Regions from separate parts of the Sporosarcina sp. G11-34 genome, predicted to be linked through region 2. Evidence: riboswitches for the same ligand, from Rfam matches in the RefSeq annotation. Region 2 holds a riboswitch; each other region holds the start of a gene.

Region 1 (11,287 bases), 100 kb from region 2:
AGTGGCAATGCAATGAGTAAAGCGACGGCCGTAACGGCCAAAGCGATAGGGACTCCAGACAATGCGACAAAAAATGTATCTACTAAAAATTTATAATTAAGACCTTCTGACACGTTTTCACCACCTTACGTCGTTTTTATTACTGATTTCCCTTTGCTAAATACTTTTTCTAACTTCAAGAAAAATTGTTCAATTGCAATTGAAATTACCCAAAAGATAACGGCAAGTGCGAGATAGATTTCGAGTGCATGGGCATCGTAGTTATTGGCGATAATAAGATTCGCTTTCCCAACAACGTCAATTAGTCCGATTGTATAGGCAAGGGAACCTTCTTGAAGCACCGCAAGTAAACTGTTTCCAATGTTCGGTAAAGCAACGACGAAAGCTTGTGGAAAGACGATTCTTCTGTACGCCTGTGTGTTGCTTAATCCGACACTTACGGCGGCTTCTAATTGTCCTTTATCAATCGATTCGTAGGCGGATCTCATTACCTCCGACATGGCGGCCCCAAATTGTAGGGCAAACGTGATGACGACAAATACGGCTGTATGGACATCGTTAAGGTTTACGCCAAAATTATTTCCGATTGCTGGAATGCCATAATAGATAAGAAATAAAAGTACGATAGATGGTGTACATCTCATGATTGTCGTATATCCATTCGCTATTTTCCTTGCGAATGCATTTTTCCCGATTTTTGCTGCCGCAAGGACGAAGCCAAGTAGTGTTCCAAATAATACGGATAGACTAGCCACCATAAATGTGACCTTTAAAAAGGGGATTAGCATTGGAAGTGAATCCCATATATAGCTTGCATCAAAGTATTTCTCCATGCCTTCACTCCATTATTATTTTAGATTAAAGGCTGTTGGGGTTATGTACACCCAACAGCCTTTTAAGGTCTTTCTACTTACCTTTTTACTTCATCCAATACTTCAAATAAGTCTCTACCGTAAAACTCTACAGTTAAGTCGTTGGTCTTCTTTTCTTCTTTCAGCTGTTTGACAGCCTTATCGTAAGCATCCGCAAATTCCTGTTCTTTTTTATTGAACAACGGCCAAGTTTTAATAACCGCGAATTCGTTGTAAACGACGTTATCTATAAAGTCATGGAATGGACCGTCTTCTGCGATTACTTTCTTTTCGAAAGGACCTTCGATCATTACACCACCATCTACACGGCCCTCATTTACCCATTGCACAACTTCCACTGAGAAAGCGTCGCCAGCTACGAGTTTGACTTCGTTGTCTGGGTTGGCTTTATTGTATTCGTCTATGACCGTGTACTGGGCATTGTTTGCAGCGATAGGTGCTAGCGTAAATCCAGCATTTGCAAAATCGGCCAGTGTTTTTATATGTTCGTTTTCTTTCTTAACTACGAGTCCGGCACTGCTTAGTCCAAGGAATTCTTCTGGGAAGATAAATTTCTCCGTGCGTTCTTCCGTCCAGAACGCATTTTTGACGCCGACTTGATATTTACCTTGTTCGACACCGATGAGTAAGTCATCGCTTGTTGTCCCAATGTATTCGAATTCATACTCCGGAATCAGTTCATCAACCAATTTCATTACTTCAACATCATAGCCAGTGGGGTTACCTTTTTCGTCTAACCAGGACATTGGTTTTGATGCTTGATCATAGGCAACTTTCACTTTTTTAACGTCCGTGTTATTGGTATCTGTCCCGGTAGTTGCTTCTCCCGCGCCACATCCCGCTAAAATAGTTGTCAAAGCGAATCCAAGCGCTACAAGTTTTAAAAGCTTTTTATTTTTCATTATAAAAATCTCCTTTTTTACGCGTGAATCGCGTTTTTTGTTTTATCCTGTTCAATCGCTGATAATGCTAACTTTTTAATGGTCATGTCATCCATTGGGGGATTGTGTAAGCCCGCCCGTACGTCGCGATAATACCTTTGGAGAGGGTTGCTGCGTTGAAGGCTTTTTGCGCCTACAATTCGCATCGCTTTATCGACAATCGAAACGGCTGAATTTGTTACTGTATGTTTCGCTACACCGATTTCATTGGTCAGGAACGCTCTGCGGGATTCGTCGTCATAGATTTCCGCCACACTATAAAGAAGATGTCTCGCTTGAACTAACGCCAAATCGATTTCACCTAGTAGCTGTTGGACATTCGGCAATTGGCTAATGGGTCCATTTAAGCTGTTTGGTGAATGGGTATTTGCAAAATGTACCGCATAATCACGCGCAGCTTGTGCAATTCCGAGATAACACGCGGGAATGTGAAGCATCCAACCATTCGATATAGGACCGCCACTTGGTGTTTCGGGAAGCTCAACAAGTTTAGATTCATCGACTGTTACGTTGTTGAGCACAAGATCGTGGCTTGCTGTTCCTCTCATGGAAATGACATCCCATGTTTCTTCAATCGTTATTCCTTCCAAATCTTTATGGAGAAGGAAGAAACCTACTTTTTGCTTTTCTTCAATCCATGCGGAAGTTAGAAAATAAGTTAATACAGGAGAGGCAGTCGTGAATATTTTACGTCCAGAGAGCACCCAAGAATCACCGACTTTTTTTGCATTTGTTCCAGGGCGACCTCCTCTTGTTGGACTGCCGGTTTGAGTTTCACTGACCGAGCGATTCACTAGCGCGCCATTTAGCACTTCTGTTGCGAAGAAGTTCAGGCTTTCCTCCTTCCAAAGTTTTTTCTCGAAAAGTTCACCTACAACTCCTAGATTCCAGCCAATGGAAAGGGCGGTATTTGCGTCAAAACTAGCTAACGTTTCTTGAAGTAATACCAAATCATAAACCTTTAGTCCTTCACCGCCATAAGCTGTAGGGAGTGTGCTACTTGTGTAGCCAATGTCAATTAAGTCTTGAATATTCTCTTCGGGGAAGATGGAAAGTTCATCAATTTGAGCCGATAAACTTTTAAACTTTGTTTCTTTCTCATGTAACTTTTTCAACCATTGCCTTTGTTGTTCCGTTTTCACAAATAAGTTAATCATAATAGTCCTCCTCGTATTTAGAAATGAAAGTAGATGCTTTCGTTTAGTATATTCAATAATTCCTATTTGTTTAATAGGTTTTATAAATAAATGAATCGAACGTAATTTGTTAAGAGGCGATTTGGGTATACTGAAAGACTTCAATGATGATTGCTTTACCAAGCCGTTGATTTCCGTTCCGAGCGGACGCTTTCCGCGGGCGGTCCGTGAGCCTCCTCGCTTCTCTGCGGGGTCTCACCTGGACGCGCTTTTTCCGCTGGAGTCGCCGCTCTCCACTACAATCAACTAGGTGTCGCATTCTTTAGTTCAACCTATATAGTTATAAAAAATACCCCTTTTCAAGAGAAAAGAGGAATCCGATTTTACACTACGGCTCTTATCTTCCAAGAACGTTCTCTTGCTGGATTTAGCACCTTTCAAGGATACAGAGGTTGCTGAAGCGTCATCGGGCCAGTCCCTTAGCTTCTCTAAATAAGAAATATGAAGTTGTTGGTACTTACTTTAAGCTATGTATTTGGCCTTGTCAAGAGTCTAAGTATACTATTTCCATAGGTATTATATAAATTATTATAAGACGTGATTTTTCAGTCACGGGTTAGTACGTTGATGGGCCACCGTTATGATAAACTGAGGGGACCGGATAATTATTGATAGGGGGTACTTCAAATGGACTTTATAGCGATTGATTTTGAAACCGCAAATGATTCGAGAGCGAGTATTTGTTCAGTCGGTATTGTCATAGTTGAAAAGGGTGTTCTTAAAGAAGAAATACATACGTACATAGATCCGCAGGAAGAGTTTATGTACTTCAATACTGAAATTCACGGAATTACCGAGGATATGGTTCAAGGTGCACCAACTTTTGAAGAATATTGGCCGGAATTTAAAACATTGATTGAAAACAAAACGCTGATTGCACATAATGCGAGTTTCGATATGAGCGCCATGCGTTATGCGTTGAATTTATTTCACGAACCATATGCATCGTTTACGTATGGTTGTTCTTATGTTTTTTCCAAAAAGGTGTGGCCTTCGCTTTACAATCATAAGCTTTCCACAATGGCGGATTATTTAGGAATCAGCTTCAAACATCACGATGCATTGGAAGATGCCAGAGCAGCGGCGTTAGTGACATTAGCCGCGTTGGAGAATAGTGAAACGGATTCACTCGAAGGGTTATCAGATATGCATAACTTACAACTTGGCGTACATAAGTATGATGGGTATACACCCGCTGGAACAAAGAAAAGAAAGAAATCTGTAAAGGCTCCAACTTCGAAAACGGGGATGGATGAATCGCACCCATTATTTAGCGCGAATGTTGTTTTTACAGGGAAATTGCAATCTATGACTCGTGGGGAAGCGTCACGACTTGTCGTGAAATGCGGTGGAATTTGCAAGAATAACGTGACGAAAGATACAAGTTATTTAGTGATCGGGGACTATGATTTAACAAGCTTTACGGAGATGTTTAGCAGTACAAAAATGAGGAAAACAGAAGAGCTGATAAATAGCGGTCATCCAATACAAATTGTAGGCGAAAGCGACTTTTTGAGAATGGTTGGCGTTTAACGTACATAGAAAAACCGACCCTTTCGCACTGGATGCGAAAGGGTCGGTTTCAATTCGATAAGTGAATTCTATAACTTATTCTCCAGTTTCAGGGGAAAATTGACGTTGTCCAAGTTCTTTTTCATAGATGAATAATGCATTTTTGTCTTCACCAATGCGTTTTAAGTACTCGATATGTGTGTCGAAAGATGCTTCTTCTTCTACTTGTTCGTCCAAGAACCATCTGAGAAATGAAATGGTCGCATGTTCTTTTTCTTCCCATGCTAAGTCTGTGAGTTCATAGAAGTTTTTCGTAACCATTTTTTCTTGTTGTAGTCCAGATTCGAACGTATCCAAGATTGATTCAAAATCAATTTTTGGTTCGGATGTAGCTGAGAATTTTGCTTGGATTCCACGGTCATTTAAATAATTGTAGATTTTCATACCGTGAAAGCGTTCTTCCTCTGCTTGTTGGAGATAATAGTTTGCAAATCCCCCGTAATTGCGATGTTCACAATAAGCTGCCATTGCCATATAGGATTGGGCTGCGTCAAACTCATTGTTCATTTGGCGGTTCAGTGCTTCGGCTAAGTTATAACTAATCATGCTTCCAACTCCTTCTTTTATAGCTGTTCTGTCTTTAGCATAACCTATTCCGATATTGCAATCACGTAGTTTGTTTGTCTGAATTTTTTCTGATTGGGTCTAAATTATATGGTAAGATAGAAGTAATTGTTGAATGTTTGATTGAAGAAGGGAAGAAAAAACATGGGGGAACCGATTCAAGGGAAATGGTATTACGGTTGGAATATTGTCGTTGCATCTGCCATTCTGACGCTAATTACGGTCGGAATGCGAATGAGTATTGGTCCATTCTTTTTGCCGATGCTGGCAGATTTTGATATGTCGCGGACAAACTTGTCTATGATCGTTGCGGTGGGGATGTTTGTTTACGGCGTTGGTATGCCGTTGGCTGGGTATATGGAAAGACGCTTCGGAACACGTACTGTTTTATTAACGGGTGCTGTAATTGTCTTCATTTCAAGTTTAGGAACGATGCTTTCAAAGACACCAATTAGTTTGCTGCTTTCTTTCGGTATCTTTTTATCATTAGGATTAGCATTAACGAGTCCGGTTGCTTTAACGCCACTTATCGCACGTTGGTTCGTTAAACGGCGGGGACAAGCGCTCTTTTATTTAACAACTGGATCGATGGCGGGGATTGCTATTATGACGCCTGTTAACACGATGCTGATTAATGCATTTGGATGGCAGCAGACGTTTTTAATTTTTGCGATTGTATTTGTGCTCCTCGTTTTACCGACAGCACTTTTCATCATACGTGAGGATGTGCCGGAAGGGGCAGATGAAGGACCAAGTACGATAGGTGTAAGAACTATTGAAACGACCCCGCGTATCGTACAAGACCCACATCCGAAACTAACAGTACTCCAAGCGATTAAAACATTACCTTTTTGGCAAATAAGTCTCGGATTATTTGCTTGTGGGTATAGTATGAATTTATTGGGAAGTCACGGGGTTCCAATGTTAATCGATCATGGTTTTTCAGAAATGACTGCATCATTTGGTGTAGGATTGATTGGTTTAGTTGCGATTCCAAGTACAATTATACTAGGGAAGTTATCTGACCGGGTGCCCCGAAAAAATATTCTTTCAGTTATTTATTTAATAAGAGGATTGGGCTTTGTTTTCCTTGTATGGGCTACTTTTGCATACCAACTTTATCTGATCGCATTGATTGCGGGGTTTGTATGGGCGGGTAGTGTTGCACTCTCCTCTGCGATTTTGGCGGATATTTATGGGGTACGTCTTCTTGGTGTATTGTATGGATGGGCGTATTTTTCCCACCAAATCGCAGGGACGATTAGTTCACTGTTAGGCGGATGGGGATACGACAAATTTAATACACATTGGGTATCATTCGGCAGTGCAGCGGTTGTTTTATTTATCGCAAGTTTCATTTCTTTTCAACTCCCGAAAAGATTGTATGAAAAAAAGAAGGAGAGTAAACGAAAAGAAATTCTTGTGTGACTATTTACAAGAAAAACGACCACTGCCCAAGTTGGGTAGGTGGTCGTATTTTTAGTTAATGGCATGATAATACTCATCAATAGGTACAAACAGTCCAACTTTACCGAACGTTTCATGATTTAATGTGGCAAAGACAACACCAATTACTTGCCCTTCCCGATTGAGTACGGGGCTTCCGCTGTTTCCACGGTAAACCGGTGCTTTCATCATGACGACTGGGTTTTCCCAATCGCTTAATTTTGTATAATCAAGAATCGTTCCTTCATTTGCAATGCCTGTAAAGCTAAGTGGATTGCCAATGAAGTTAATCGGTTCATGATCTGTGAAGGTCGTTTGCTCGGCAAGTTGTAAATGAGGTAGATTGTGACCGTTTACTTCCAATACGGCGAGATCGACGGAAGGATATGTGGCTACTACATTGGCGGTAAAACGACCATCGTCTGGAAAGGTGACCATAACTGTATCGCTGCCTTCAACGACATGATAATTCGTTAGAATCGTTCCTTCGCTAGATATGGAAAAGCCTGTACCTTTGCTGTTATCTGTCTTAATAACGACAACGGATTTTTTATAGGAAGCAATATCTTCTTGTGCCGATAATTTCGCGGAAGCTTTTAAAAATTCAATAGCTGGTATGGAATAGATTTCAAAAATAACGACAAATGTATTGAGCGCCAACACAATGGAAAGCAACCAAAATATCCATTTAGGAAAAGGGCGTCTCGTTCTAGGATTTACTTTTTCCTCTGCTGCTCTCTGAAGAGCCTTTTGTTGCGCAATTAGTACAAGATCTTGCAGTTCATCATCATCTATTTCTTCTATATTATCTTGTTGTTTTCCATTGGGGAAAATATAGACCACATCCTAACTCCAAAACATTATCGTTACTATTGATTATACACAATGGAGTGAAAGGAAATCTTGAAACGTACTAAAGGGATAACAATAAAGCGGGGAGTGTAAGTAAATTGAACTGGTATACTTATGAATAGAATATTATATACGTTGAATATACGAATCCAGATTAATTCAAGGACGTGGTTATTATTCTTTTGGTGGCGGTAATATTTGTGATAGCGGGGCTTGCCGAAATCGGCGGTGGGTACTTAATTTGGCTTTGGCTCAGAGAAGGTAAGCCATTCGGTTTTGGCGTTATTGGTGGAATGGTGTTAATTGCTTACGGAATTATTATTACATTTCAAACCTTTCCTACATTCGGCAGAGTGTATGCTGCGTATGGCGGTGTATTCGTCGTTCTTGCTGTTTTGTGGGGATGGGGTGTGGATAAGAAGACCCCAGATGTCTATGATTGGGCTGGTGCTTTAATTTGTATTATCGGGGTTTCGGTTATGCTATGGGCGCCTCGGAGTTAAGGGTGTTGGATTATGTTGAAATCGTGAGTTCCAACTAAGCGGGTTCGAATTCCAATGTCGGGGTCGTGAGTTCCAACCAGGCGGGTTCGAATTCCAACGTCGAAGCTGTGAGTTCTAACAAAGCTATTTGGAATCAAAAAAGGAAAGTCGATTATTGGAGTCGATTCACATCTTGCCTTATACAAAGAAATTCAAAATTAATTAGCGGAAGAAGCACCTGCTGCTTACTTTTACTATTCGGAATTACTTGTAGGCGTTCGTGATGATTTAAAAAGTTTTCGAAATATCCAAGTAGTATTTTCTACTTACGGGATGCACATAAATAGGAAAGGGAGTAGGGGGGTAATGGAAATATTCGTTACCGTCCTTTTTTATAACTAAAATCTTATTCGACTTAGCACCTGATTAAGAGGCGTATGAACCTAAAGCGACCCAAGTTATCATTAACTGCCGAATCTTAAATTGGGGTTATTTTGAGTTTAAATGGTTAGTATTTAGGCGTATTCACTTTATAGGTTAGGCTTGTTCGATTATTTACGCCGAGTTTTTTAAAAAGGCTTTGAATATGCTTTTTGATTGTGTTAACGCTTACATATAGTTGCTCGGCAATTTCTTTATTTGAATGGCCTAGTTGAACCAATTCAAGAACATCGAACTCTCTAGTCGACAAGATATTCATATAGTTGTTTAATAATGTTGATGATTGATTGTTTTCATTAGGAATAAGATGTTTATATAGCTTTTGAGATAAAAATCTTGAGATGATCTCCATCGATATGAAGTCATCATTACTAATAAATTTTTCGTTTTTACTGGATGCCAAATCAACTAATCCTATTATTTTATTATCATTAAGTAGAAAGATACCTGCATTATTATATAATCCGTATTTCTTCATAAAGTCATTGTAAAATTCGCTTCTTTCATATTCTTCTTTCGTTTTTATATCAAAAATCCCTAGGACTCTTTTTTCATTTATTTTGTGCATAACATTATTGGGGCGTAAAATATCTAGTCCAGAATAATTCATGCAGTAATCTTCTAGTAAATTTTCAGGTGAATTTAAAGTTGCCGCGTTTATTAAATTATTATCTTTACAGTGCCAAAAATAAGATTGATCAATACCAAACCATCTTTGAAAAGCTAATAATACTTGTTTCTCGAAACTTTCTTCACTTATAGATATATCGTCTATAAATGATAGTACTTTCGTATAACTTTTTTCGCTTATCATAGATTTGCTAATGATAATCACTCCTATTCCTTATTACTATTATTAATTTAATATTAACACATATAATTTAGATTAATCCAAATTATTAATTAAATGGCCCGGATGGGTAATGGTTAAATGTAATATTTTTCATTAGAGTAGTAGCAGAAGGGATTATACGTAAACCAGTGTAAACCATGATTAAATTATCTGTTGTAAAAAAGAAGGAGGTAAGGAAAAAGGTCCCTTCCATCCCTAAATACTTTAATGGCAATCAAGAGCCCAAAAGAAATATCTATTCCTGTTTTTGTAAAATGATTTTGCATCATTTATTCCACAATTATAAAAAAAGAAAATGGAGGTAGTTATTTTATGAAAGCTAAGTATGATGTCATTGTTATTGGTGGAGGTTTTGCCGGTGTAACGTCAGCACGTGAAATAAGTAATCAAGGCCTTAAAACATTGGTTCTTGAAGGGAAAGACCGATTAGGGGGACGGACTTGGTACGATAACCGTCTTGGGAGAAATCTTGAAATGGGTGGGACTTGGGTCCATTGGATTCAACCCCATATTTGGGCAGAAATCACACGGTATGGATTGGAAACGGTTGAAACCCCGGCTTACGAGGAAGCTTATTGGATTGCGGACAATAAGTTGGAAAAAGGAACTCCTGAAGAGTTATTCAACATTATGGATCATGGGATGAACAAGTTTGCAGAAGAAGTAAGGGATTATTTTCCGAAGCCATCAGAACCACTTTTAAAAGAAGAAAAGTTAAAAGAGATTGATCATCTTTCAGTTGCCGATAAATTGGCAGAATTGAATTTAAGTAAAAGAGAGCAAGATTTGGTAGAAAGCATCTGGTCGCTATACTTTTGTGGTCCCCTTGCAAATGGTGGATTAACGCAGGCATTTAGATGGCAAGCCGTCTCTAATAATGATTGGAGACTTTGTATGGAAGCGACGATTGATTTTAAATTGAAAAATGGGACAAAGTCTTTAATTGATTGTATCGCAAGTGATATTAAAGGCGATATATTATTTGAGAAAATCGTTTCGAAAGTGGAGAAAAATGAAGAGGGTTATCTTGTAACAACAAAAGAAGGCGATACGTTTTTTACAAAGGCAGTCGTCGTAACCGTAGCGACGAATGTGTTGAATAATATTGAATTCAAACCGGCTCTATCCAAAGGAAAACGTGCGATATCCGATGAAAAACAAACATCCCAAGGCGTCAAGGTTTGGGCGAAAGTCCGGAATATCGCCAAGCCTTTTATGGCTATGGCCCCGGCGGAATATCCATTGAATTATGTTCAGTATGAATTTGATCAAAATGGTAATGGACTTCTTGTAGCCTTTGGGTCAGATGCTTCGAAAATAGATATTGAAAATAAAGAAGAAGTTGAACAAGCGCTACGCCATTGGATCCCAGATATTGAAGTGATTGAGTGTACTGGCCACAATTGGGTTGATGATGAACTTGTTCGTCAAACATGGTCAATGAGAAAGACAAATCAACTTACAAAATATCACGCTGAATTAGGTAGACCTGAGGGTGGGATATTCGTTTCAGGTTCTGATTATGGAGATCTTTGGGGCGGCTTTATGGATGGTGGAATTGAGAGTGGTTATAAAGTGAGTAAAAAGATTGCTCACTATTTAAAAGAAGGGAAGAAACAACTCGTCAGCAAATAAAGTTAGGGGAATCTATTGTGGGTTAAGCCTATTTATAGGAGGAGGAAGCATAATGACAAATATAAATACAGTAGACATCTTTCAGCTATCACAAAATGCATTGCAATGGGAGCCATATCTTATTGAAGGAGAAGAGTCTGGTCAAGTTGTATTATTAAGGCAGACCGAAGAAGAAAGAGGAATGGTAGTTGCAGGGTTATGGAAACATACTTCAGGTGAGAACCCAAATGGAATTCCCTTTAATGTAGCTGGAAGCGAGAGCTTTCACGTTATAAATGGAGCGGCTGAACTAACTTTGAAAAATGGTGAGGTTTTAAAAATAGAAGCAGGTAATTCATATTCTTTTGCAGCTGGATTTTCAGGGAATTGGAAAACGATTACACCTTTCAGTAAATTTTTTGTTATAACCTAAGAAAAGAAAAGAGCTAATTAG
Region 2 (9,925 bases):
TGCAGAAGGTCAAACGTCACCGAATCCACTAGTCGGTGCGGTTTGTGTAAAAGATGGCCAGATTATCGGAACAGGTGCGCACTTAAAAGCGGGGACTCCTCATGCTGAAGTGCATGCATTGACGATGGCAGGCTCAGAAGCGAAAGGTGCAGACCTTTACGTCACACTCGAACCTTGCGCTCATACAGGTAAAACAGCACCTTGTACGGAACTTGTGATCTCCACAGGAATCCGCCGTGTTTTTATCGCGTCTATTGATCCGTTCCCAGCCGTTAATGGCAAAGGAATAGAGCTTCTTAAAGCTGCTGGAATTGAAGTTTTTACCGGCATTTTAAAAGAAGAGGCAGAGCAGTTAAACCGAGCATTTTTTCATTTTATTAAACACGGTAAACCATACGTCACCTTGAAAGCCGCCTCAACACTTGACGGTAGACTTTCAACGCAGACTGGGGACAGCAAATGGATTACATCAGTTGCATCAAGAACCGATGTCCATCACCTCCGCCATACCCATGACGCAATTTTGGTCGGCGTACAAACCGTACTTCAAGATAACCCTTTCCTAACCACCCGATTGCCCCTTGGTGGAAAGAATCCAATTCGTATTATTTTAGACAGGCGTCTCCGGACACCTAAAACAGCTAACGTCATTACAGACGGTGCTGTAGAAACAATCATTTTCACACTCGATTCCGCAAAAAAAGAACCGGTTTTTTCAGAATATCCACTTGTTACAATTGAGTCGATTTCTGAAGAAGTAGATTTTTTAGAAGAAGTATTACGTCGCCTAGCAACTAAAGGAATTATGACGTTATTTGTTGAAGGCGGCAGCCAAGTTCATTCTAGCTTCATTAACGAAGGCCTAGCAGATGAACTGTATTTGTATATGGCTCCCAAACTAATTGGCAATGGTACGTCTTTATTTATGGATACTCAACGGAACAATATGGAAGAAAGTGAATTACTTCGTATTATAGATATACAGAAATTCGGTGAAGATATTCGATTACATGCCGAGTTTATAAAGGAGGAGTAATTTAATTTGTTTACTGGAATTGTAGAAGAAATTGGTACGGTTTCATCTGTTACACCAGGAAAGACTTCACTTCAACTTAACATCAAATGCACGAAAGTACTTAGTGACGTCAATAAAGGCGATAGCATTTCTGTAAACGGCGTTTGTCTAACTGTCTCTAGTCATTCACAATCCCAATTTACAGCGGATGTTATGCCTGAAACAGTAAAAGCGACAACGCTTCATGAATTACGCACGGGAAGTTTCGTAAATTTAGAACGCGCAATGGCCGCAAATGGCCGATTCGGCGGACACTTTGTAAGTGGACATGTCGATGGCACGGGGAAAATTGTTTCGATTCAGCAGAAAGAAAATGCGATTTATATGGAAATTCATATCGCTTCTGAATTCTTAAATTACTTTATCGAGAAAGGCTCGGTTACTGTTGATGGAACATCGCTTACCGTTTTTGGTGTGACTGAGAAAGGGTTTATCATATCTCTTATTCCGGTGACACAAGAAGATTCAGTACTTGGAAAAAAACGAATGGGCGATAAAGTCAACGTCGAATGCGATATGCTAGCGAAATATATGGAACGTCTTATATCCAAAAAAGTAGAAAAACAAAGTGGCGGGTTGACTATGGATACACTCACTGCAAATGGATTTCTCAACTAAGAAGGGTGACTAATATGTATACAACCGCAGAAAAAGCAATTGAGGAACTGAAAAAAGGGAAAGCGATTATCGTAGTAGATGATGAAGATCGCGAAAATGAAGGAGACTTTGTTGCACTCGCTGAATTTGCAACACCCGAAATGATCAACTTTATGGCAGCCGAAGGTCGCGGACTTATTTGCGTGCCAGTCGAAGAAGAAAAAGCTGTTCAACTCGATTTGAAGTTAATGACCGAAGATAATAGTGATTCATACGGTACCGCATTCACAATTAGCATCGATCATGCGTCTTGCCATACAGGCATATCTGCATTCGAGCGGTCTGACACCATTTTAGGAATGTTAGGAAAAGACGCGGAAGCATCTGACTTTAGAAGACCGGGTCATATCTTTCCATTGATTGCGAAAGCGGGCGGAGTGTTAAAACGGGCCGGTCATACCGAAGCGGCTGTTGATCTTGCAAGACTTGCGGGATCAGAACCTGTCGGTGTTATTTGTGAAATTATGAATAGCGACGGAACAATGGCGAGGGGGCCAGAGTTAAAAGTACTTGCTGAACGATTGGATCTTGTCATTTTAACGATTCAAGAATTGATTGCTTATCGCCGTAGAACGGAAAAACTTGTCGAACGGATTGTTGATATTAATCTTCCGACAGAGTTTGGAGAGTTTAAAGCAGTTGCATTTGTTGAAAAACTGACAGGACGTGAACATATCGCACTTGTAAAAGGTGATGTTTCGGAAACAGAAAATGTCCTTGTTCGAGTACATTCGGAATGCTTAACGGGCGATGTTTTCGGCTCAAGTCGATGCGATTGCGGCCCTCAATTACATGCTGCACTTGCGCAAATTGAAGACGCAGGTACTGGTGTACTGTTATACATGCGCCAAGAAGGTCGGGGCATTGGGCTTGTGAATAAGATGAAAGCCTATAAGTTGCAAGAAGAAGGGTATGACACAGTAGAAGCGAATTTGAAGTTAGGATTTGCCGATGATTTACGTGAATATGGTATCGGTGCGGAAATTTTACGTGAACTTGGAATCAAAACGATTCATTTATTGACAAACAACCCAAGAAAAATTGCGGGACTTGCAGGACATGGACTTGAAATAACAAAGCGACTTCCAATTGAAATGCCAGTAAAAGAAGAAAACCGAATCTATATGGAAACTAAAAAAAGTAAACTAGGGCACTTGCTGCATAGTTAAGGGGGAATTGTAATGGGAACAATATACGAAGGACATTTAGTAGGATCAGGACTTAAAGTAGGTATTGTTGTTGCAAGGTTCAACGAATTTATAACGGGGAAATTATTAGGCGGTGCAGAAGATGCACTACGTCGCCACGGTGTAGAGAGCAGTGACGTCGATGTTGCTTGGGTTCCAGGGGCTTATGAAATTCCGCTTGTCGCAAAGAAAATGGCAGCTAGCGGAAAATACGATGCTGTTATTACGTTAGGGACGGTCATCCGCGGAGCAACACCGCATTTCGACTTTGTGTGCAGTGAAGTTGCCAAAGGCGTCTCGGCCATCAATATGCAAGAAGGCATTCCCGTAATTTTTGGTGTCTTGACGACAGACACGATTGAACAAGCTATCGAACGCGCTGGAACGAAAGCCGGAAATAAAGGCTGGGATGCAGGTACTGCTGCAATTGAAATGGCGAATTTATTGAAACAGATTTCAGAATAAAAATAAAAAAAGGATGCCCCGCTTTCATTACGAAGTGGAGGCATCCTTTTCATTTGGTTTCGATTTCATCTATACATCCAGCATACCAAGTATAAAATGATTAGATTACTCGCAAAGGTTCCTAGTAAACGTTATAATGGAGGGTGAGTAAGAATTGAAACGGGGGATAATAATGAGTAAGCAAAAAAATGTAGAACTACCAGAAAAAACATGTACGATTGAAAAACTAGTTACGATAAAAGCAGATGTAGCGAAGGTGCTAAGTGGTGAAAAAACTGCAACGAGACGTAATGGCGTGTATGCAGATCTTGGTGAAATAATGGTGCTGGACGGTAAAGAATTCAAAGTCGATGCCATTTACTCACAAACACTTGGAGAAATGACGGATGAACATGCGCATCAAGAAGGTTACTCGAATATGGAAGACTATAAGCAGTCTATTTTGTCATTCCATCCGAATATGCCATGGCTCCCGACGATGAGCGTATGGGTACACGAATACAGTCCGGTTCAGAAATGATTTTTTGAATGATACCAAAAGTTTACGGTATAATCGTTTTCATGCATGTCCTAAGTGCTGTACTATCCATTGGTCCATTATTTATACTAATGCCGCTAATTAAACGGTTACGTAGCGTTGGGACGAACGTAGAAGGGGCATATTTGTCTATTATCAACGTTATCATCCGTCTAGTCATGCATGCGGGGCACGCCCTCGTTTTCACGGGTGTGTCTCTCCTTATTATTGGACCTTGGCCATGGTATACATCATGGGTAATTCTAACGGTCTTTGTGATGGGGGTATCTGCGTTTTTCTTGGCGACAGGTTTTACAAGAGTCCTTCGGAATTTTAATAAGGCGGGGATGAATAAAAACGACATTCTAGATCGTTTGAATAGAACGTCATGGTTATACATCGGCCTTATGATTCTAATGCTTTGGCTAATGGTGGAAAAACCGATGTTTTGGTGAAATGGTTATACATAAAATGAGGATGTGCATCTTGTCGGTGCATGTCTTTTTTTGATTCAATTATGGTTTTACCAGGTGATGAATTTTTTAAACAGATTTCAGAAAATGAATATTACTTAATTTTTACGGATTTAAAAGCTTTCAAGAATGTAGCATCCGCAACAGAAATCGAGACATACGAAGACTTTTTGAAGAGTGACTGTCAGTTTGTTCTCCTTCTTGTGGATTCATCGTATGTAACAATCTATTCCAAAGATAAAACGACTATCCTAAGTCTTTACAATCAAGTACTTGGCGCCAACTACGAAAATGTAAAGTATATTACAGATGGAAATGATAAGCGCACAACATTAATAGCTTTTTAATTGCTGTAAACTACGCAATATAAAATAAGTAAAAGGAGATTCCCAAGTTATTGGCATCCTGTATAAGGAAATTAATGCTTTCAAAAATAGAGGACTAGCTTAAAGATTCAAGGTATGAAAACGCTCCGCTAAATCTTAATTGGTAAGGTCCTTCCCCATTCCTTTCTGCATATAATAATTAAAAAGAAAAAGTATTCTTTGGATAAAATGATCAAGGAGCGATGACTTTGAGGGGAAACTATCCATTATCCGGTGAAGGATTACAAAATAAAGATAGTTCACAGGATTATGGTGCTAAAATAGGACTTTTGGGTGCTGCGATATCTACATTTGGGGATGCTTTACAAACTATTGGAGGTGCAATTGCAATAGAAGAGGGTCGAATTTCCGATAAACAGCAGGAACAAGAAATAGGAAAATTACAAAGTCAAATTGATGAATTGAAAAAAGAACAATCAGAGAATAATGCGATGAGTATAGAAGTAGAGCTACTAAACAAACAACTAAAAAGAATTATTGGAAAATTAGAAATGGATGACGAATCATCTGAAAACTTCAAAACGAAAAAGAAAAAGTGAGTCATTTGATAAAGAAATTGAAAAAAGTATTTGACAATATGTATGAATATAGTATATGATAATTCCTAATGATCTAACTAATTGAAAAAACTGTACATTCAAAATTAAATAGTACTCTTATCAAGAGCGGCGGAGGGAATAGGCCCTATGAAGCCCGGCAACCAACAGGATATTTTTCTGCAAAGGTGCTAAATCCTACAGATTCAATTGGATCTGGAAGATAAGAGGAGGATTTTCTGCCCTCTTCTTAATTGAAGGGGGCTTTTTATATATCCAAATTGTAAAAAGAAGAGTTTTCATAGTATAAAACCAAGTGAACGAATAGGTAAAGTGTAGTTTGAGAATTTGAAGGACAAATTTATTAAAACTTATTATTAGGGGGAAATTAGAATGAAGAAGATTATTACATTTGTTTTATTAATTGTAGGCGCGTCGTTCATCATGACGGCTTGTTCAAATGCACAAGGGGAAGAGAAGAATAATTTAAAAAAGGTAGTTCTGGATTATGCCTATTACTCGCCTACGAGTTTAGCTCTAAAGGAGTTCGGATGGGCAGAAGAAGCTTTTGAAAAAGAAGGCATCGAGGTTGAATGGGTTCTTAGCCAAGGAAGCAATAAGGCACTGGAGTTTTTAAATTCTAAAAGCGTCGATTTTGGATCTACCGCGGGGGCAGCAGCATTGATTGCAAAGTCAAATGGATCTCCAATCGAGTCTGTATATATTTATTCGAAACCAGAATGGACTGCACTTGTAACGACGGAAGATTCACCGATAAAATCAGTTGAAGACTTGAAAGGAAAGAAAGTTGCTGCAACTTTAGGGACGGATCCATATATTTTCCTTTTACGCTCACTTCAAGAAGTAGGTCTGTCATCGAAGGACTTGGAAATTGTGAACTTACAACATGCGGATGGTGCAAATGCTTTGTTAACTGGCCAAGTCGATGCGTGGGCTGGTCTGGATCCACATATGGCAAGAGTTGAAGTTGACTCTGGGGCGAACTTATTCTTACGAGATCATGATAAAAATACGTATGGCACATTGAATGTACGATCGGAATTTGCGGAACAGAATCCGGAAGTTGTTGAAAAAGTAATCGAGGTATATGAGAAAGCGCGGAAATGGGTTATAGAAAATCCAAATGAAGCTGCTGAAATATTAGCAAAAGAGGCGGATATGAAGTTGGAAGTGGCTAAGAAGGGCATCGAGCGGAATGATTTTTCTAATCCTATTCCCGGAGATAAACAAATTGAGGCACTGGAAGAGGCCGGCGCTGTCCTGAAGTCAGAAAATGTTATTAAAAGCGATACAGATATCGAGGAATTAGTGAATGAATTAATTATTGATCGATTTGCGAAAAAAGTAATCGTAACAAAATAGGGGGCGAATTGTATGACGGTCAACACTAAAACAAACGAATTTTCGATAGAGAAAAGTGAAGAGTCTAGTAAATCACGTGCAGACTTAAATAAATTTAGAGGTCTTGCACTCGGATGGATATTACCAATCGTTCTTTTAGTCGTATGGGAAGCGACGGCACGTTTTGGCTTGATAGATTCCTATGTATTTCCCGCTCCTACAACTATTTTTCGAAAAATTCTAGAAATGGCTGAAGAAGGAACACTTTGGGGACATATCGGAATTACTTTTTTTCGAGTATTTATCGGTTTTTTTGCTGGGACTTTCGCAGCGCTCGTATTGGGTTCGATCGTAGGCTATTTCAAATGGTTTGAACAGCTTATGGATCCATTAATCCAAGCATTCAGATCAATCCCTTCTCTTGCCTGGGTGCCATTATTCATTTTGTGGATGGGAATTGGAGAATCATCCAAAGTGGTGTTAATTGCTGTTGGTGTTTTCTTTCCGGTGTATTTGAATATCGTATCCGGTATTCAAGGTGTTGATCGCAAGCTAATTGAAGTAGGAAAGATTTATCACTTTACTTCATTCCAGATTGTGCGTCGTATCATTTTACCGGCATCTCTTCCATCTTTTCTTGTAGGCTTACGCAGTGGCGTCGGTTTAGGTTGGATGTTCGTAGTTGCTGCAGAATTGATGGGGGCGAGTCAAGGGCTTGGTTACTTACTAGTTGTCGGTCAGAATACGTATTCACCTGAACTTATAATGGCAAGTATAATTTTATTTGCAATACTGGGGAAAGTAACAGACGCTCTATTGAAAGCGTTGGAAGCTCGAGCATTAAGATGGCAAGATAATTTACAAAACCAACAATAAAAGGAGTGGTCAATATGTTGGAAGTGAGACAGGCCTCAAGAACATTTAATAACGGACTTGCCGGATTCAAAAGCATATCCTTTTCTATTCAAGAAGGTGAAACCGTTGGAATTTTAGGAACAAGTGGGTGTGGAAAAAGTACACTTCTCCGGGTATTGTCTGGGTTGGATAAGGAATTTGTTGGAGAAATAAAAGTTGCTGGGGCGGGAAAACAACCGATTGGCATGATATTTCAAGAGCCTCGGCTTATGCCATGGCTCACGGTCGAAGAAAATATTTTATTTGGAAACAAAGATGTAAAAAAGGAAGAAGTACAAGAATATTTGGACCTTGTCGGGTTAACTGATTTTGGGGACTATTATCCGAAAGATTTATCAGGTGGAATGGCTCAAAGAACTGCAATCGCTCGCGCGTTGATCGGACAACCGGATGTTCTACTTCTTGATGAACCTTTTAGTGCGCTTGATGCATTCACCAAGATGCAATTACAAGATTTACTATTAAAAATTCAAAAGAAACGTTTATCAACGATGGTAATTGTTACACATGACATCGACGAAGCCCTTTATTTATGTGACCGGATCTTCATTCTTGGCGGACAACCGGGTTATCTGCAAGCTGAATTGACAGTGGAAGTTACAAAACCAAGGGATCGTGGGAGTTCATTTCTTGCGGAGAAAAAATCAGAAATACTTAATTTACTACAGATTGAAAAGGCGGTTGAGTAAAATGGCAAACAGTACAGTTATTTCTCCGAATAAGGGGAATTATAATATTACGACCGAATTACCTAAAAGGGAAGATTTCTTATGGAAAGAAGTAGAGTCGAATTTTAGTTGGTCCCAAACAGGAAAAGTAAATATGGCATATGAGTGTGTAGACCGCCATGTCGCAGCTGGATTTGGTGAGCAAATTGCACTTCATTATATTGGAGAAAATGAAGAGTACAAACTAACATATAGTGAATTGAAAAAAAGGTCTGATCAGTGGGCAACCGTGTTGAAAAAACATGGTGTGAAAAAAGGTGACTTTGTATTCGTATTTTTACCGAAGCATCCAGATTGTCATATCGCTATGCTTGCAGCAATTAAGCTTGGGGCTGTCGTCGGGCCACTTTTTGAAGCATTTATGGAAGACGCGGTAAAGGAAAGAATTCATGATTGCGAAGGAACCTTTTTAATCGCATCACCAGAACTTGTGAAACGGGTTTCCCGAAAGGAATTACCGTCTTTAACGACAGTGTTTATTACAGCTGAACCGGAACTATGTAAGGGAGATGAAATTTCTTTATTTGAAGAAGTAAGGAAGTTCGAAGTAGAAGAAAACATAATTGAATGGGTAGATCTTGATCATGGATTGAATATCCATTATACAAGCGGTTCGACAGGTAAACCTAAAGGGATTATTCATGCACATCGAGCAATGATTCAGCAATATATAACGGGTAGATGGGTACTCGATTTAAAAGAAGAGGATATTTATTGGTGCACCGCTCATCCAGGCTGGGTGACGGGGACCGTCTACGGTGTGTTCGCTCCATTGCTAAATCGAGTGACAACTGTCATTCATGGAGGTAGATTCGGTGCGAAAGAATGGTACGACGTATTAGAGCGTACGGGTGTAAATGTTTGGTATAGCGCACCGACTGCATTTAGAATGCTGATGGCGGAAGGGGATAAACTAACGTTCGATTATGACCTTTCAAAAATCCGACATATTTTAAGTGTCGGTGAACCATTGAATCCAGAAGTTATTCGATGGGGAATCGATGTGCTTAACAAACGAATTCATGATACATGGTGGATGACAGAAACAGGTGCCCAGTTAATCGTTAATTTACCATCTGAAGCGATAAAGCCAGGTTCTATGGGGCGACCATTTCCAGGAATTGAAGCAGCTATATTAGGAGATAACGGGGAGGTTCTGGATAACGGATCTGTCGGGCAATTGGCATTGAAAGCAAACTGGCCTTCTTTAATGAAGGAAGTATGGAAAGACCCGGATAAGTTTTTGACATATTTTCCTTTCGAAAGTTGGTATGTTTCAGGTGATTTGGCAATAATTGATGAAGACGGATATGTCTTTTTCCAAGGACGAAGCGACGATATGATTAACTCATCTGGAGAACGAATCGGTCCTTTCGAAGTGGAAAGTAAACTTATTGAGCATCCCGCAGTCGCCGAAGTGGGTGTTATTGGAAAGCCGGATGAAGTAAGAGGGGAAATCGTGAAGGCGTTTATTGTATTAAACAAAGAGTATAAGGAAGGTGATGGGTTATTAGAAGAATTACGCTTATTTGTTCGTAGTGGGCTTGCCGCACATGCAGCTCCGAGGGAAATTGAATTTATTAAAGAGTTACCCAAAACTCCGATTAGCGGAAAAGTCCTTCGC
Region 3 (11,287 bases), on a different contig from region 2:
TCCGCCCCCGCTGCTTCTGAGATTTCCTTTTCCATCTTTTCATCCCATTTACCTGTCCACTCGCTTATTTTATTCATAAAAGAAAACTTTCCAAGCTTCACAACATCTTGCTGTTCTTTCGTTAGCAGTTTGTGAAGTTCGTCACGCAACTTGTACGCTTCTCGTAGTTGAACTTCTACCCCTTCCAATCGACGCTTTACCCGATTGCGGTCAGTCCGTTTCATCGTTAGCTCCATTTGTCTTGCATGTATACCTTCTCTCATTCCGAACACCCCTTTTTAATCTATACGGAATTGGACAGATTAAGTTTCAATTATTGATGGAAATCAAGGTCGTCTGTCTGAATCATCGATATACTAAAAGTAGAGGTGATCTTATGAGCCGTCTATTTTTCATCGTGTTCATACTTATACTTGCCGCTTGTGGAAAAGAAGCAACGGTTCGAATGTTGCCTGACCCTGCCCCAGATCAAGAAATGAATTACGCTCAGAATGGAATTACACTTATTCTCGACGAGAATTCATTCGACACATCACCTTCCCTAATCGGAACGACTTTACAAAATGACAGCCTTCGTAATTATGGATACGGGGCATTTTATCATATCGAAATACGCGTCGATGGTTTATGGCATATGATTACCTATTCGGACGCGGTATTTTTGAAAAACAAACGGTTCACAGATTCGGGCAACATCCTTTTAGCGGGTGAAAAAGTTCATCAACAGTTCTCCGTTGAAGAGCTTGGTGTAACACTTTTACCCGGGGAATACCGATTAGTAAAATCATTTCTAGCACAAGGGGAACCCTTTCACGAAGTCTCCGTGGCTGCACCATTTACCGTGGAATGAATCCTTCTTCACACACTAGCAAATATAAGAAAAAGGAGCTAAAACCATTATGGTTTATAGCTCCTTTTTTTAATTAACCCCAAACTTCCTTGGAAAGATCCACGATGAACTTCAATTTCTCCCATTGCTGTTCTTCTGTTAATTTATTGCCATGATGTGTAGAAGCGAATCCACATTGCGGGCTTAGGCATAATTGGTCATGCGGTACATGTTTTGCAGCTTCTTGAATGCGTGCCTTAATCGCTTCTTTGTCTTCTATTTCTCCATTTTTCGAAGTAACAACGCCAAGAATCACTTTTGCTCCGCCATTCGGAACATGTTCCAATGGTTTAAAGTCTCCTGAACGCTCATCATCATATTCCAAGAAGAAGCCATCCACTTTTTCTTTTGCGAGTAATGTTGGTGCAATTAGTTCATAGCTTCCTTCAAACGCCCATGTCGATTGGTAGTTGCCGCGGCATAAGTGCGTTGTCACAACTAGATCTTCCGGTTTTCCTTCTAGGACGCCGTTAATGACACGAAGTGCTAGATCAATAAGTTGGTCTCTTGAACAGGCCCCGTCATTGAATGGGATATCCGGAGCAGAAAGTCCAGCGATATAGACGTCATCCAATTGTAAGTAACGGACTCCCGCATCGTAAAATGCGTTTAGCGCATCCTTATACGCTTGAATAATGTCATTTGCGTATTCCTCGATGTCTGGGTATATATTCTCGTCACGAATACCGATATTGAATAGTTGGTTCGGACTTGGAATTGTTTGTTTCGCAACCGCACGGCCACCAACAATTTCGTTAAACTCGATAAAGTCTTTAATGAACGGATGCTCCGGGTTAAATGAAATTTTCCCACTGTTACGAACGTTATACCGCTCTGTTTCAACGCCTTCAAATACGTATCCAGTCTCAGGTACAAACCCTTCAAATCCATTCAAATGCTCTAGGAAATCTAGATGCCACCATGTCCGTCTGAATTCACCGTCCGTGACCAATTCTAATCCTACTTCAATTTGCTTATCGACAATTCGTTTAATTTCCTTCGTTTCCACTTCACGTAATTGTTCTGCAGTCACTGTACCTTCTTTAAATTCTTTACGTGCTTGGTGCAAGTTATCTGGTCGTAGTAAACTTCCTACGTGATCCGCTCTGAATGGTGCTTTCGTTAAAGTAGTCGTTTTGTTTGTCATTATAAATTCCTTCTCTCTGTTTTTATTTCTGAGGCAACTTCGCTTTCCAGATAAAGTAACAAATAGAAAAACCTCTTCTGTAAGTTAAGAAGAGGTTTTGGCATAATCGCTATTTGCTCTTCTCATCTCCAAGTCTTAAGCATGACACTTAAGCTTCTGGAATTAGCACAGTACTTAAAAAGTCTGTTGCTGAGATATCATAGGGCCAGTCCCTCCATCTCTCTGGATAAGAAAGTTACGTATTCAGTTGTTAATCATTACCTTACATGCATCTAAATTAAAAGTCAATAGAGAAAGTATTGAATGTTTCAAATATACTACTTAATAATTACACCTTGTTCAATCACTTAGTGTCTCATCTCGCTTCGTAATTTCCGATGCGCTCGGCGTTCTGGACCTGTTTCGTACAAACTTGTTTCCTTTTCTGTTTCCGGATAAATTCCGGGAACAGGAGTCGATTTATTGTGTTCGTCCATAGCAACCATTGTAAGGAATGACTCCGTTGTCAATTTCGTATCCCCTGTTAAAAGGTTCACAGAATGAACCGAAACGAATACTTCCATCGATGAACGACCCGTCGATGTTACAATTGCTTCGAGTTCCAATACATCCCCGACACGTGCAGATGAAAGAAAATCGACAGAATCAATTGACGCTGTGACGACAGCCGTCTTTGAATGTTTCATCGCCGTAATGGCTGCAATTTCATCAATATACGATAGAACTTTTCCTCCAAAAATTGTTTGTAAGTGATTCGTATCTGGTGGCAATACGAGATGCGTTTGAATTGTACGTGAATGACTCATCGGTCTAGTTTCATTCATTTTGTATGCTCCTTACTTTTTCATAATTAATTAAAACAACAAAACAGGACACCGAGGTGTCCTGTTTTAAACCATCTCTGCTAGCAACGCATACACCCGTTTCATTTCTTGCTGCAACGCCCACTGATCGCGGCCAAGCCACCTACAATGGATCGCATTGCCCTCAAGCCGTGTCATTCCTGCCTGCAACCCATCGCCCACTCGCAACGTTTCTTGAATTGCACGGATATCCACTTCAGCTACATTCGGTGCTACGAGCCAAACAGATCCAACATACATTGCACCTTCGAGAACACCAACACCGCTTAGGTCTACTTCTTTCGGTGAAAAATGAAGGGAATCGAATGCGATTAATTCGTCGTCAACAAATATTTTGAAATTCGAACGAAACGATTCATAATCGAAAACTTCACCGCGTTTTTCTCGTCCCGGCGCAATGATTTCTCCCCATAAAATGGTTGAATCGGCGGCTACACTAAGTGTCGTATCCACTTGAAACTTTGCATCTACAAACGGGATAATCACTTCGGGCATCCATTCAAGACGGGCACGTGCCCCCATTTCCACATCAATCTTATAAAAACAAGTGTCTCCGGTATGCGATGGATAGATTTTCAACGCCGATTGCTGAGTCAAACGAACTTTGCTATCCGGAGCAATCTTCACCGTAATATCGTTCCGGTCGCCAGCGACCATTCCACCAGACGACTCCATAACGTAGACCGTTGCTGTCGGGTCTTTGCCTTCATACAATTCTCGACTTGCTTTTAACGGAGGTTGTTGGAAAACATGGGGCATCCGCGTATATCCCCTTCTCGGTTCAAATTCTAAGTCGAGTCTTCCGTTATGTCTCGGGCGGTTTACTTTATGCATTTTCACCAGCGGGCTTTACGCCTTCTAGTAACATATTGTGTTTAATCCAATTGACAACTTGGTCAACGTTTTTCTGTGTGCGGACGTCTGCAAAAATATAAGGTCTGCCATTGCGCATTTTTTTCGCGTCGCTATCCATAACCTCAAGATCAACGCCAACATACGGAGCAAGGTCTGTTTTATTGATTAATAAAAGATCCGAGCGCGTTAATGCCGGTCCGCCTTTTCTCGGGATATCTTGGCCTTCTGCAACATCGATTACATAAATGTATGCGTCAACAAGTTCCGGGCTAAATGTTGCGGACAAATTGTCGCCGCCACTTTCAACGAAAATAATATCCAAATTATCAAAACGACTGTTCATTTCATCGATTGCAGCGAAGTTCATGGAAGCATCTTCGCGAATCGCCGTATGTGGACAACCTCCCGTTTCAACGCCTAAAATACGATTCTCTTCAAGTACACCGTTCGTCATCAAAAACTTCGCGTCTTCACGTGTATAAATATCATTCGTAATAACAGCAATTTGATAATCTTTATGCATCGCGCGTGTCAGTTGGTCAACGAGCGATGTTTTGCCCGATCCAACGGGTCCGCCGATACCGATTCGTACTGGTTTCATATAGAAAACTCCTTTTAGTTAAGAAATAAATAGTCTTGAATATAAGTATTCGTGCTTCATAGATGCCAGTTCAATTCCGAGCGCATTGTTGCTAATATCTTCCTCACCTAACGTATCAACCAATTCGGCCGCTTCTGTTATAGGTAAAATCATTTCATGCATTGCCTGCACACCGGTATTTTGACCGAACGGCACAGCACGGACCGCATTTTGGACGAGTCCATTGACCGCCGCAAATAAATACATCATGATTGCGTGATGAACGTTAATCTCCATATTTGCACTATAAATGCCGTACAAAACCGCGTAATGTCCTTTGATTGATTTCGAATCGATGCGTTCCTTCCACTTGGCAAGAAAATCATCTGTCGCAAGTGGGGAAACCGTCCGAATGAATTGTCTTCCAAGATTCACACTTGCTTCGCGTGATTCTTTTGCAAGCTTCATGGCGCCACAAAGCTGCTCAAGATAAAGAAGCCTATCCACATCTTGATTTTTAGCGGCGAGATACGCTTCTTTAATAAGAATCGCATCGCCGCGAACTAAGTTGTGGAATAAGAAAGACGTACAAAAGTCGACCAATTCGGTTTTCGTTTGAATTAGATCCTCTTGAATATACGTCTCCATTCCGTAAGATTGTGTAAATGATCCAATCGGAAAGGCTGAATCGTGAATTTGGAAAAGCTGTAAAAGCGCAGTATCAGTGGGAATGTCCACGGTATTTGAACGGTTGTTTAAATCTTCTTTCAGTTGTTTCATACGAAACACCCACTTCATCCAATAATTTATTTAACGTATGATCTGCACGTACAATGATTTCGTTTTCATCAATCAAAGAGGGCGTATGACGGTTCCCAAGTTCGAATGCCGCTTTCCCCATTTCCGTCATATCTTTCGGGCTAATGACAATGACCGGTTCCATTTTCGTACGTACCGCGATGCGGCGGTTGTGGTCTTCAAAAAGAAGGTCACCGTACTGAAGCGGTTCTTCCTGATCAAGCGACAACGCAATGTCTGTTCCTTGATCCGTTTCTGTACGAAGAATGCGTTTGCTCAACTCTTCCCAGTCCAGTTCAATCCATTCTGTTTTCTTATCGGAAACATCTTCTTTTGTACCAATATTGCCGATGACTTTATTAATAAGCATTCATTAATCCCCTTTTTTAATTAGAATAAAAAGTACCTTTGCGCCATTGGAAGAACGCTGACAGGTTCACAAGTAGCAAGTTCCCCGTCGATTTTCACTTCATACGTTTCTGGATTCACGTCAATAACTGGCGTTTCACTGTTATGTTTCATGTCCGCCTTCGATATATTACGGCAGTTCTTCACAGTCCCAATCATTCGCTTCAAACCAAGTTTTTCAGGAAGTCCTTCCTCGACAGCAATTTGTGGCAAGAATGTCATTGCTGCATTTTGTGGACCTTTACCGTGAAAACCGTACATTTTTCTTCCCATCATCGGTTGAGGTGTCGGAATCGAAGCATTCGGGTCGCCCGTCATTGCATAAACGGCAATTCCGCCTTTAATAACAACTTCTGCTTTCACTCCGAAGAATGCTGGATCCCAAAGAATAATATCCGCAAGTTTTCCTTCTTCAATCGAACCGACCTCATGGCTAATGCCATGTGCGATTGCAGGGTTAATATTTAACTTCGAAATATAGCGTTTTACGCGATAGTTATCATTGTCTTTTCCTTCGTCTTGGGGAAGGGGACCGCGCTGCATTTTCATTTTATTTGCCGTTTGGAACGTTCGAATCGTCACTTCACCCACGCGACCCATCGCTTGCGAGTCCGAGGACATAATGCTGAGGATACCAAGATCCTGCATAATATCTTCCGCCGCAATCGTTTCCGGACGGATCCTCGAATCGGCGAACGCCACATCTTCTGGTACATCGTGTTTCAAATGGTGACAGACCATCAACATGTCCAAATGTTCATCAATTGTATTTGTCGTAAACGGTTTCGTCGGATTCGTCGACGCAGGTATCACATTCGGATATGCTGCCATTCTCAGCTGATCCGGCGCATGTCCACCGCCCGCACCTTCCGTATGGAAAACGTGAATGACACGGCCATCGATTGCTTTAATTGTATCTTCTACAAAACCCGCTTCGTTGAGCGTATCTGAGTGAAGTGCAACTTGGATATCATACTCATCCGCAACCGACAAACTTTGGTCTAGCGCATCCGGTGTCGCACCCCAGTCTTCATGAATTTTCATGCCGATTGCGCCCGCTCGGATTTGTTCAATAATTGGTTCGTGAGTGGATGCGCTCCCTTTCCCAAGAAGCCCAACGTTAACCGGTAAATCTTCAACCGCTTGAAGCGTGCGGTGAAGATGCCATTCACCCGCCGACACACTCGTAGCCTTCGATCCAGCAGCCGGACCCGATCCCCCGCCAATGAACGTTGTCGTTCCAGCATTAAGTGCAGTCTCAACTTGTTGTGGACTAATGAAGTGAATATGTGTGTCAATGGCGCCCGCTGTCGCAATCAACCCTTCACCCGCGTACACTTCGGTTCCAACTCCGATAATCATGTCCTGATCGACACCATCCATCGTATCTGGGTTCCCCGCTTTTCCGACACCAACAATACGACCATCTTTCATACCAATATCCGCTTTCACAATCCCTGTATAATCAATAATCATGACGTTCGTAATGACCGTATCGAGAACACCTTCGTCACGTGTTTTTCTTCCATTTTGCCCCATCGATACACGAAGTGATTTCCCACCTCCGAAAACACCTTCATCTCCGTAGGTTGTATAATCCTTTTCAATTTCAATCCATAAATCCGTATCTGCAAGACGTATTTTGTCCCCTACCGTCGGACCGAACATCTTCGCATATTGATCATGTGTTACTTTCATTCCTTCTCAGCTCCTTTATAGCCGCCTTCGGATGCTTTCTCAATAATTTCTTCCTTATTATGTGTCGATCCTTCTGTAAGCATGTTCAATCCGAATACATGACGTTTTCCACCGAATTCGACGAGTTCAACTTCCTTCTCCTCACCTGGCTCAAAACGCACCGCAGTGCCCGATGGAATATTCAAATGCATACCAACCGAATGTTCACGATCAAATTCAAGAAACTTATTTACCTCGATAAAGTGAAAATGGGATCCGACTTGAATTGGGCGATCTCCCGTATTTGAAACACTTACTGTTTTTGTCGGACGCCCGACATTTATTTCAATTAAGCCTTCTGCTGGTCTAATCTCTCCTGGAATCATTAAAACACTCTCCTCTTATTGAATTGGGTTGTGAACCGTCACAAGTTTTGTTCCATCGGGGAATGTACACTCGATTTGCACGTCACTAATCATATCGCCGACACCTTCCATAACATCCTCGACTGTTAGCACTTGCTTCCCTTCACTCATTAACTGAGCAACCGTCTTTCCGTCACGTGCCCCTTCCATAATGTAATGGCTTAGTAATGCCATGGATTCGGGATAATTTAATTTAACCCCGCGCTCCTTACGTTTAAGCGCTAGTTCGCCCGCTACGTGAAGAAGTAGTTTTTCCTGTTCAACTGGTGATAATTTCAATATAAAGCGCCCCTTTTTTGTATAGTAAATAAACCTCAGTCTTTGATGAAAACAATAGGCTTATACTTCATTATTCAAATTTTGTGTAGTTGTTGCGCATGAACATGCATTTTGGACATGAGTCCTGTTGATTGGAACCCGGCTTAGGCGGGTTTATAAAGGCGTGTGGAGGTAACGTGTCGATTGTCTAATTATAATGGATTGGATAACTTTAGTAAACATTTCCGCAATTGGGATGTGTGGAAAATCATTTTTTAATAATAACAAAAGAGCTGTCCCAAACAATTAGGACAACTCTTTATGAATAGGAACAGCGTCTTCCCGTGCCATCACTTGTTCATCATGCAAATGGCATGCAACAAAATGACCTGGTACTCTTTCCACGAAATCCGGCTCGATTATCGAACATACGCCCATCGCTTTTGGACATCTTGTTCGGAATCTGCAACCACTTGGAATATCTATCGGGCTTGGCACATCGCCTTTCAACACAATTTGTTTTCTGGAACGCTCCATTTTCGGATCAGGTAGCGGAATTGCCGAAAGTAGTGCTTCCGAATAAGGATGCATCGGATGCTCGTAAAGTGTTTCACTTTCAGTCAACTCGACAATTTTACCTAAATACATAACTGCAATTCGATCACTTATGTATTTCACCATCGACAGATCATGCGCTATAAATAAATAAGTAAGCTCTTTTTCTTTTTGAAGCGTCTTCAACAGATTCACGATTTGAGCTTGAATCGACACATCAAGTGCGGCAATCGGTTCATCCGCCACAATAAACTTCGGATCGACGGCAAGTGCACGGGCAATACCGATTCTTTGCCTTTGCCCACCGCTAAATTCATGCGGATAGCGCCCCGAATGGGTTTTGTTCAACCCAACAAGCTCCAGCAACTCATTTACTTTTTGTTCTCGCTCTTGGACGGATGAATTCGTTGCATGGATAAGCACACCTTCTGAAATGATTTCCATAACGGTCATACGCGGATTGAGAGACGAATACGGATCTTGGAAAATCATTTGCATATCCCGCTTCTTCTTTTTTTGTTCCGCCTTACTATACTTACCATGGACGTTTTCATCATCAAAAATGATTTCACCACTCGTAGGTTGATAGATTTGGGTAATCGTCCTTCCGACTGTTGACTTCCCACAACCCGATTCACCTACAAGCCCTAGTGTTTCCCCTTTTTTAATGGTAAAACTAATCCCATCGACGGCTTTTAGCGTCTCTTTTCTGTCTATCTTAAAATGCTTCTTTAAATCTTTAATGACGAGTAAATCCTGTTTTTCCTTCATTCGTGTGCACTCCCAACTGTTTCAGGTGCATGATTCGCGGGTGTGCGAGAATCTTGCAGCCAACATGATACTGAATGGCTGTTACTTAAATGCGTTGTTTCAGGATGGAAATCGTGACAAACTTTCATCGTATACGGACACCGAGCAGCAAATGGACATCCGGTCCCTAATGTAGCCAAGTCTGGTGGAGAACCGGGAATTGGAATAAGCGGCTCTGACCTGCTGGCATTTAAATTCGGCATGGAACCAAGAAGTCCCAGTGTATAAGGATGCTGTGTTTCGTAAAAGATTTCATCCAACGTGCCGTACTCCACAACTTCACCCGCATACATAACCGCTACCCGATCGGCCATATTTGCAACAACACCCAAGTCATGCGTAATGAGAATAATCGCAGTATCCATTTTTTCTTGCAAGTCTTTCATAAGTTGCAAAATTTGTGCCTGTATCGTCACGTCTAGTGCCGTTGTCGGCTCATCCGCTATTAATAGTTTAGGATTACATGCAAGCGCCATCGCAATGACTACACGCTGTCTCATGCCACCAGAAAATTGGTGCGGATAGGCGTCCAATCGAGATTTTGCGTTCGGTATGCCAACAAGTTCTAACATCTCCAACGCTCTTTGTCGTGCTTCGGCTTTTGTTAACGTTTGGTGTTTCGAGAGCCCCTCCATAATTTGCTTACCAATTTTCATCGTCGGGTTCAACGAGGTCATCGGATCTTGGAATACCATGGAAATCTCTGAGCCTCTTACTTTTTGTATTTCTTTTGCGGACATTTTTAGTAAATCCTGGTTTTCGTATATAATCTCACCAAGCGGAGTATCCGCACTATGTTTAGGTAATAAGCGCATAATCGATTTTGCCGTGACCGATTTTCCGGAACCCGATTCACCAACAATTGCGAGCGTTTCTCCTTTTTTTACAGAGAAACTTACGCCTTTTACTGCAGTGATTGCTCCGTTTCGGGTCTTAAATGAAACGTGCAAGTTGTTAACGTCTAAGATGTTTTCTTTCAATTTTTGACCCTCCCTATCTTCTCATTTTTGGATCCAGGGCATCGCGGAGACCATCTGCCAGCAAGTTAAATGAAATCATTATTAAACTAATAACAGCTGCTGGATAAATAAGTTTGTACGGAAAATAACGCATAGACTTGTAGCCATCTTCAATCAATACCCCAAGCGACGCAAGCGGCGCCTGCAAACCGAGTCCGATGAAGCTAAGAAACGCTTCAAAAAAGATGGCTGTCGGAATGGTGAACATAACCGTAACGATAATCGGTCCCATGACGTTTGGCAGTAAATGCTTACCAATTAGCCGGGCATTCGATGCACCAAGCGTTCTAGATGCAAGAACGAACTCTTGACCTTTTAGTTGCAGGATTTGTCCCCGTACGACACGCGCCATTCCAACCCATCCGGTAACGACGAGCGCAAGAATGATCGACGTAATCCCAGGTTCAAGAATAAGGATGAACAAGATAATTATAATTAGGTTCGGAATACCGACTAACACCTCAATAATCCGCTGCATGACGTTATCGAGTCGACCGCCGTAAAATGCGGAAATCCCTCCGTAAAGAACACCAATCGCCAGGTCAAGCCCGGCAGCGACTAAAGCGATAAAAAGAGATATTTGTGTCCCTTTCCAAACCCTCGTCCATAAATCTCTTCCAAATTCATCTGTACCAAACCAGTAATTCTCTTCTATATTCCTTGTTTCATACACATCATTACCTTTGACATCTTTTCCATCAAAACCGAGCCAACCGAGCCCGTCTATTTTTGCCGGTAAATTGGAATGGACTAAGTTTTGACTCTTATACGTGTGATCATTCAACATGGGTCCTATTAAAGCAAATCCAATCAATATAACAAGAACAATCAAAGAAACGACCGCGCCTTTGTTTTTGAATAGACGCTCCCTAGCTTCTTTCCAAAACGAAACGGATGGAGTCATTATTTCTTCGGATACATCTTTGTCTAACGGTGCAGGCACAAATAAGTCTGCTGTAGGTTCTGCAGTAGTTCGTTTAATGCTAGTTTTTTCGTTTAACGG

The links. A riboswitch is a leader RNA that binds a small molecule or an ion and turns the genes downstream of it on or off. The one in region 2 is predicted to bind S-adenosylmethionine.
Region 1: linked by a shared signal. The riboswitch ahead of KSU66_RS04635 (acyl-CoA dehydrogenase family protein) and the one ahead of KSU66_RS05165 (aliphatic sulfonate ABC transporter substrate-binding protein) in region 2 are both predicted to bind S-adenosylmethionine.
Region 3: linked by a shared signal. The riboswitch ahead of KSU66_RS11480 (5-methyltetrahydropteroyltriglutamate--homocysteine S-methyltransferase) and the one ahead of KSU66_RS05165 (aliphatic sulfonate ABC transporter substrate-binding protein) in region 2 are both predicted to bind S-adenosylmethionine.

What each region holds. Positions count from the first base shown of each region.
Region 1 is NZ_JAHNZW010000003.1:83,505-94,791, forward strand. Features, by position in the region: gene KSU66_RS04620 (amino acid ABC transporter permease) at 1-113, opposite strand, end outside; gene KSU66_RS04625 (amino acid ABC transporter permease) at 126-833, opposite strand; gene KSU66_RS04630 (transporter substrate-binding domain-containing protein) at 911-1,774, opposite strand; gene KSU66_RS04635 (acyl-CoA dehydrogenase family protein) at 1,792-2,970, opposite strand; SAM riboswitch class I at 3,344-3,448, opposite strand; gene KSU66_RS04640 (exonuclease domain-containing protein) at 3,637-4,542, shown strand; gene KSU66_RS04645 (ferritin) at 4,618-5,127, opposite strand; gene KSU66_RS04650 (MFS transporter) at 5,290-6,573, shown strand; gene KSU66_RS04655 (S1C family serine protease) at 6,625-7,434, opposite strand; gene KSU66_RS04660 (YnfA family protein) at 7,629-7,946, shown strand; gene KSU66_RS04665 (helix-turn-helix transcriptional regulator) at 8,434-9,180, opposite strand; gene KSU66_RS04670 (flavin monoamine oxidase family protein) at 9,532-10,854, shown strand; gene KSU66_RS04675 (cupin domain-containing protein) at 10,907-11,266, shown strand.
Region 2 is NZ_JAHNZW010000003.1:188,368-198,292, forward strand. Features, by position in the region: gene ribD (bifunctional diaminohydroxyphosphoribosylaminopyrimidine deaminase/5-amino-6-(5-phosphoribosylamino)uracil reductase RibD) at 1-1,036, shown strand, start outside; gene ribE (riboflavin synthase) at 1,043-1,693, shown strand; gene KSU66_RS05135 (bifunctional 3,4-dihydroxy-2-butanone-4-phosphate synthase/GTP cyclohydrolase II) at 1,708-2,901, shown strand; gene ribH (6,7-dimethyl-8-ribityllumazine synthase) at 2,914-3,384, shown strand; gene KSU66_RS05145 (ASCH domain-containing protein) at 3,557-3,904, shown strand; gene KSU66_RS05150 (hypothetical protein) at 3,913-4,356, shown strand; gene KSU66_RS05155 (DUF2691 family protein) at 4,398-4,721, shown strand; gene KSU66_RS05160 (hypothetical protein) at 4,949-5,299, shown strand; SAM riboswitch class I at 5,414-5,526, shown strand; gene KSU66_RS05165 (aliphatic sulfonate ABC transporter substrate-binding protein) at 5,690-6,679, shown strand; gene KSU66_RS05170 (ABC transporter permease) at 6,692-7,534, shown strand; gene KSU66_RS05175 (ABC transporter ATP-binding protein) at 7,549-8,262, shown strand; gene acsA (acetate--CoA ligase) at 8,264-9,925, shown strand, end outside.
Region 3 is NZ_JAHNZW010000007.1:77,128-88,414, reverse strand. Features, by position in the region: gene KSU66_RS11490 (hypothetical protein) at 1-263, opposite strand, end outside; gene KSU66_RS11485 (immunoglobulin-like domain-containing protein) at 377-850, shown strand; gene KSU66_RS11480 (5-methyltetrahydropteroyltriglutamate--homocysteine S-methyltransferase) at 924-2,036, opposite strand; SAM riboswitch class I at 2,156-2,269, opposite strand; gene KSU66_RS11475 (acyl-CoA thioesterase) at 2,384-2,860, opposite strand; gene KSU66_RS11470 (urease accessory protein UreD) at 2,927-3,658, opposite strand; gene ureG (urease accessory protein UreG) at 3,726-4,355, opposite strand; gene KSU66_RS11460 (urease accessory protein UreF) at 4,374-5,114, opposite strand; gene KSU66_RS11455 (urease accessory protein UreE) at 5,056-5,502, opposite strand; gene ureC (urease subunit alpha) at 5,523-7,238, opposite strand; gene KSU66_RS11445 (urease subunit beta) at 7,235-7,603, opposite strand; gene ureA (urease subunit gamma) at 7,619-7,921, opposite strand; gene KSU66_RS11435 (ABC transporter ATP-binding protein) at 8,207-9,226, opposite strand; gene KSU66_RS11430 (ABC transporter ATP-binding protein) at 9,223-10,245, opposite strand; gene opp3C (oligopeptide ABC transporter permease) at 10,259-11,287, opposite strand, start outside.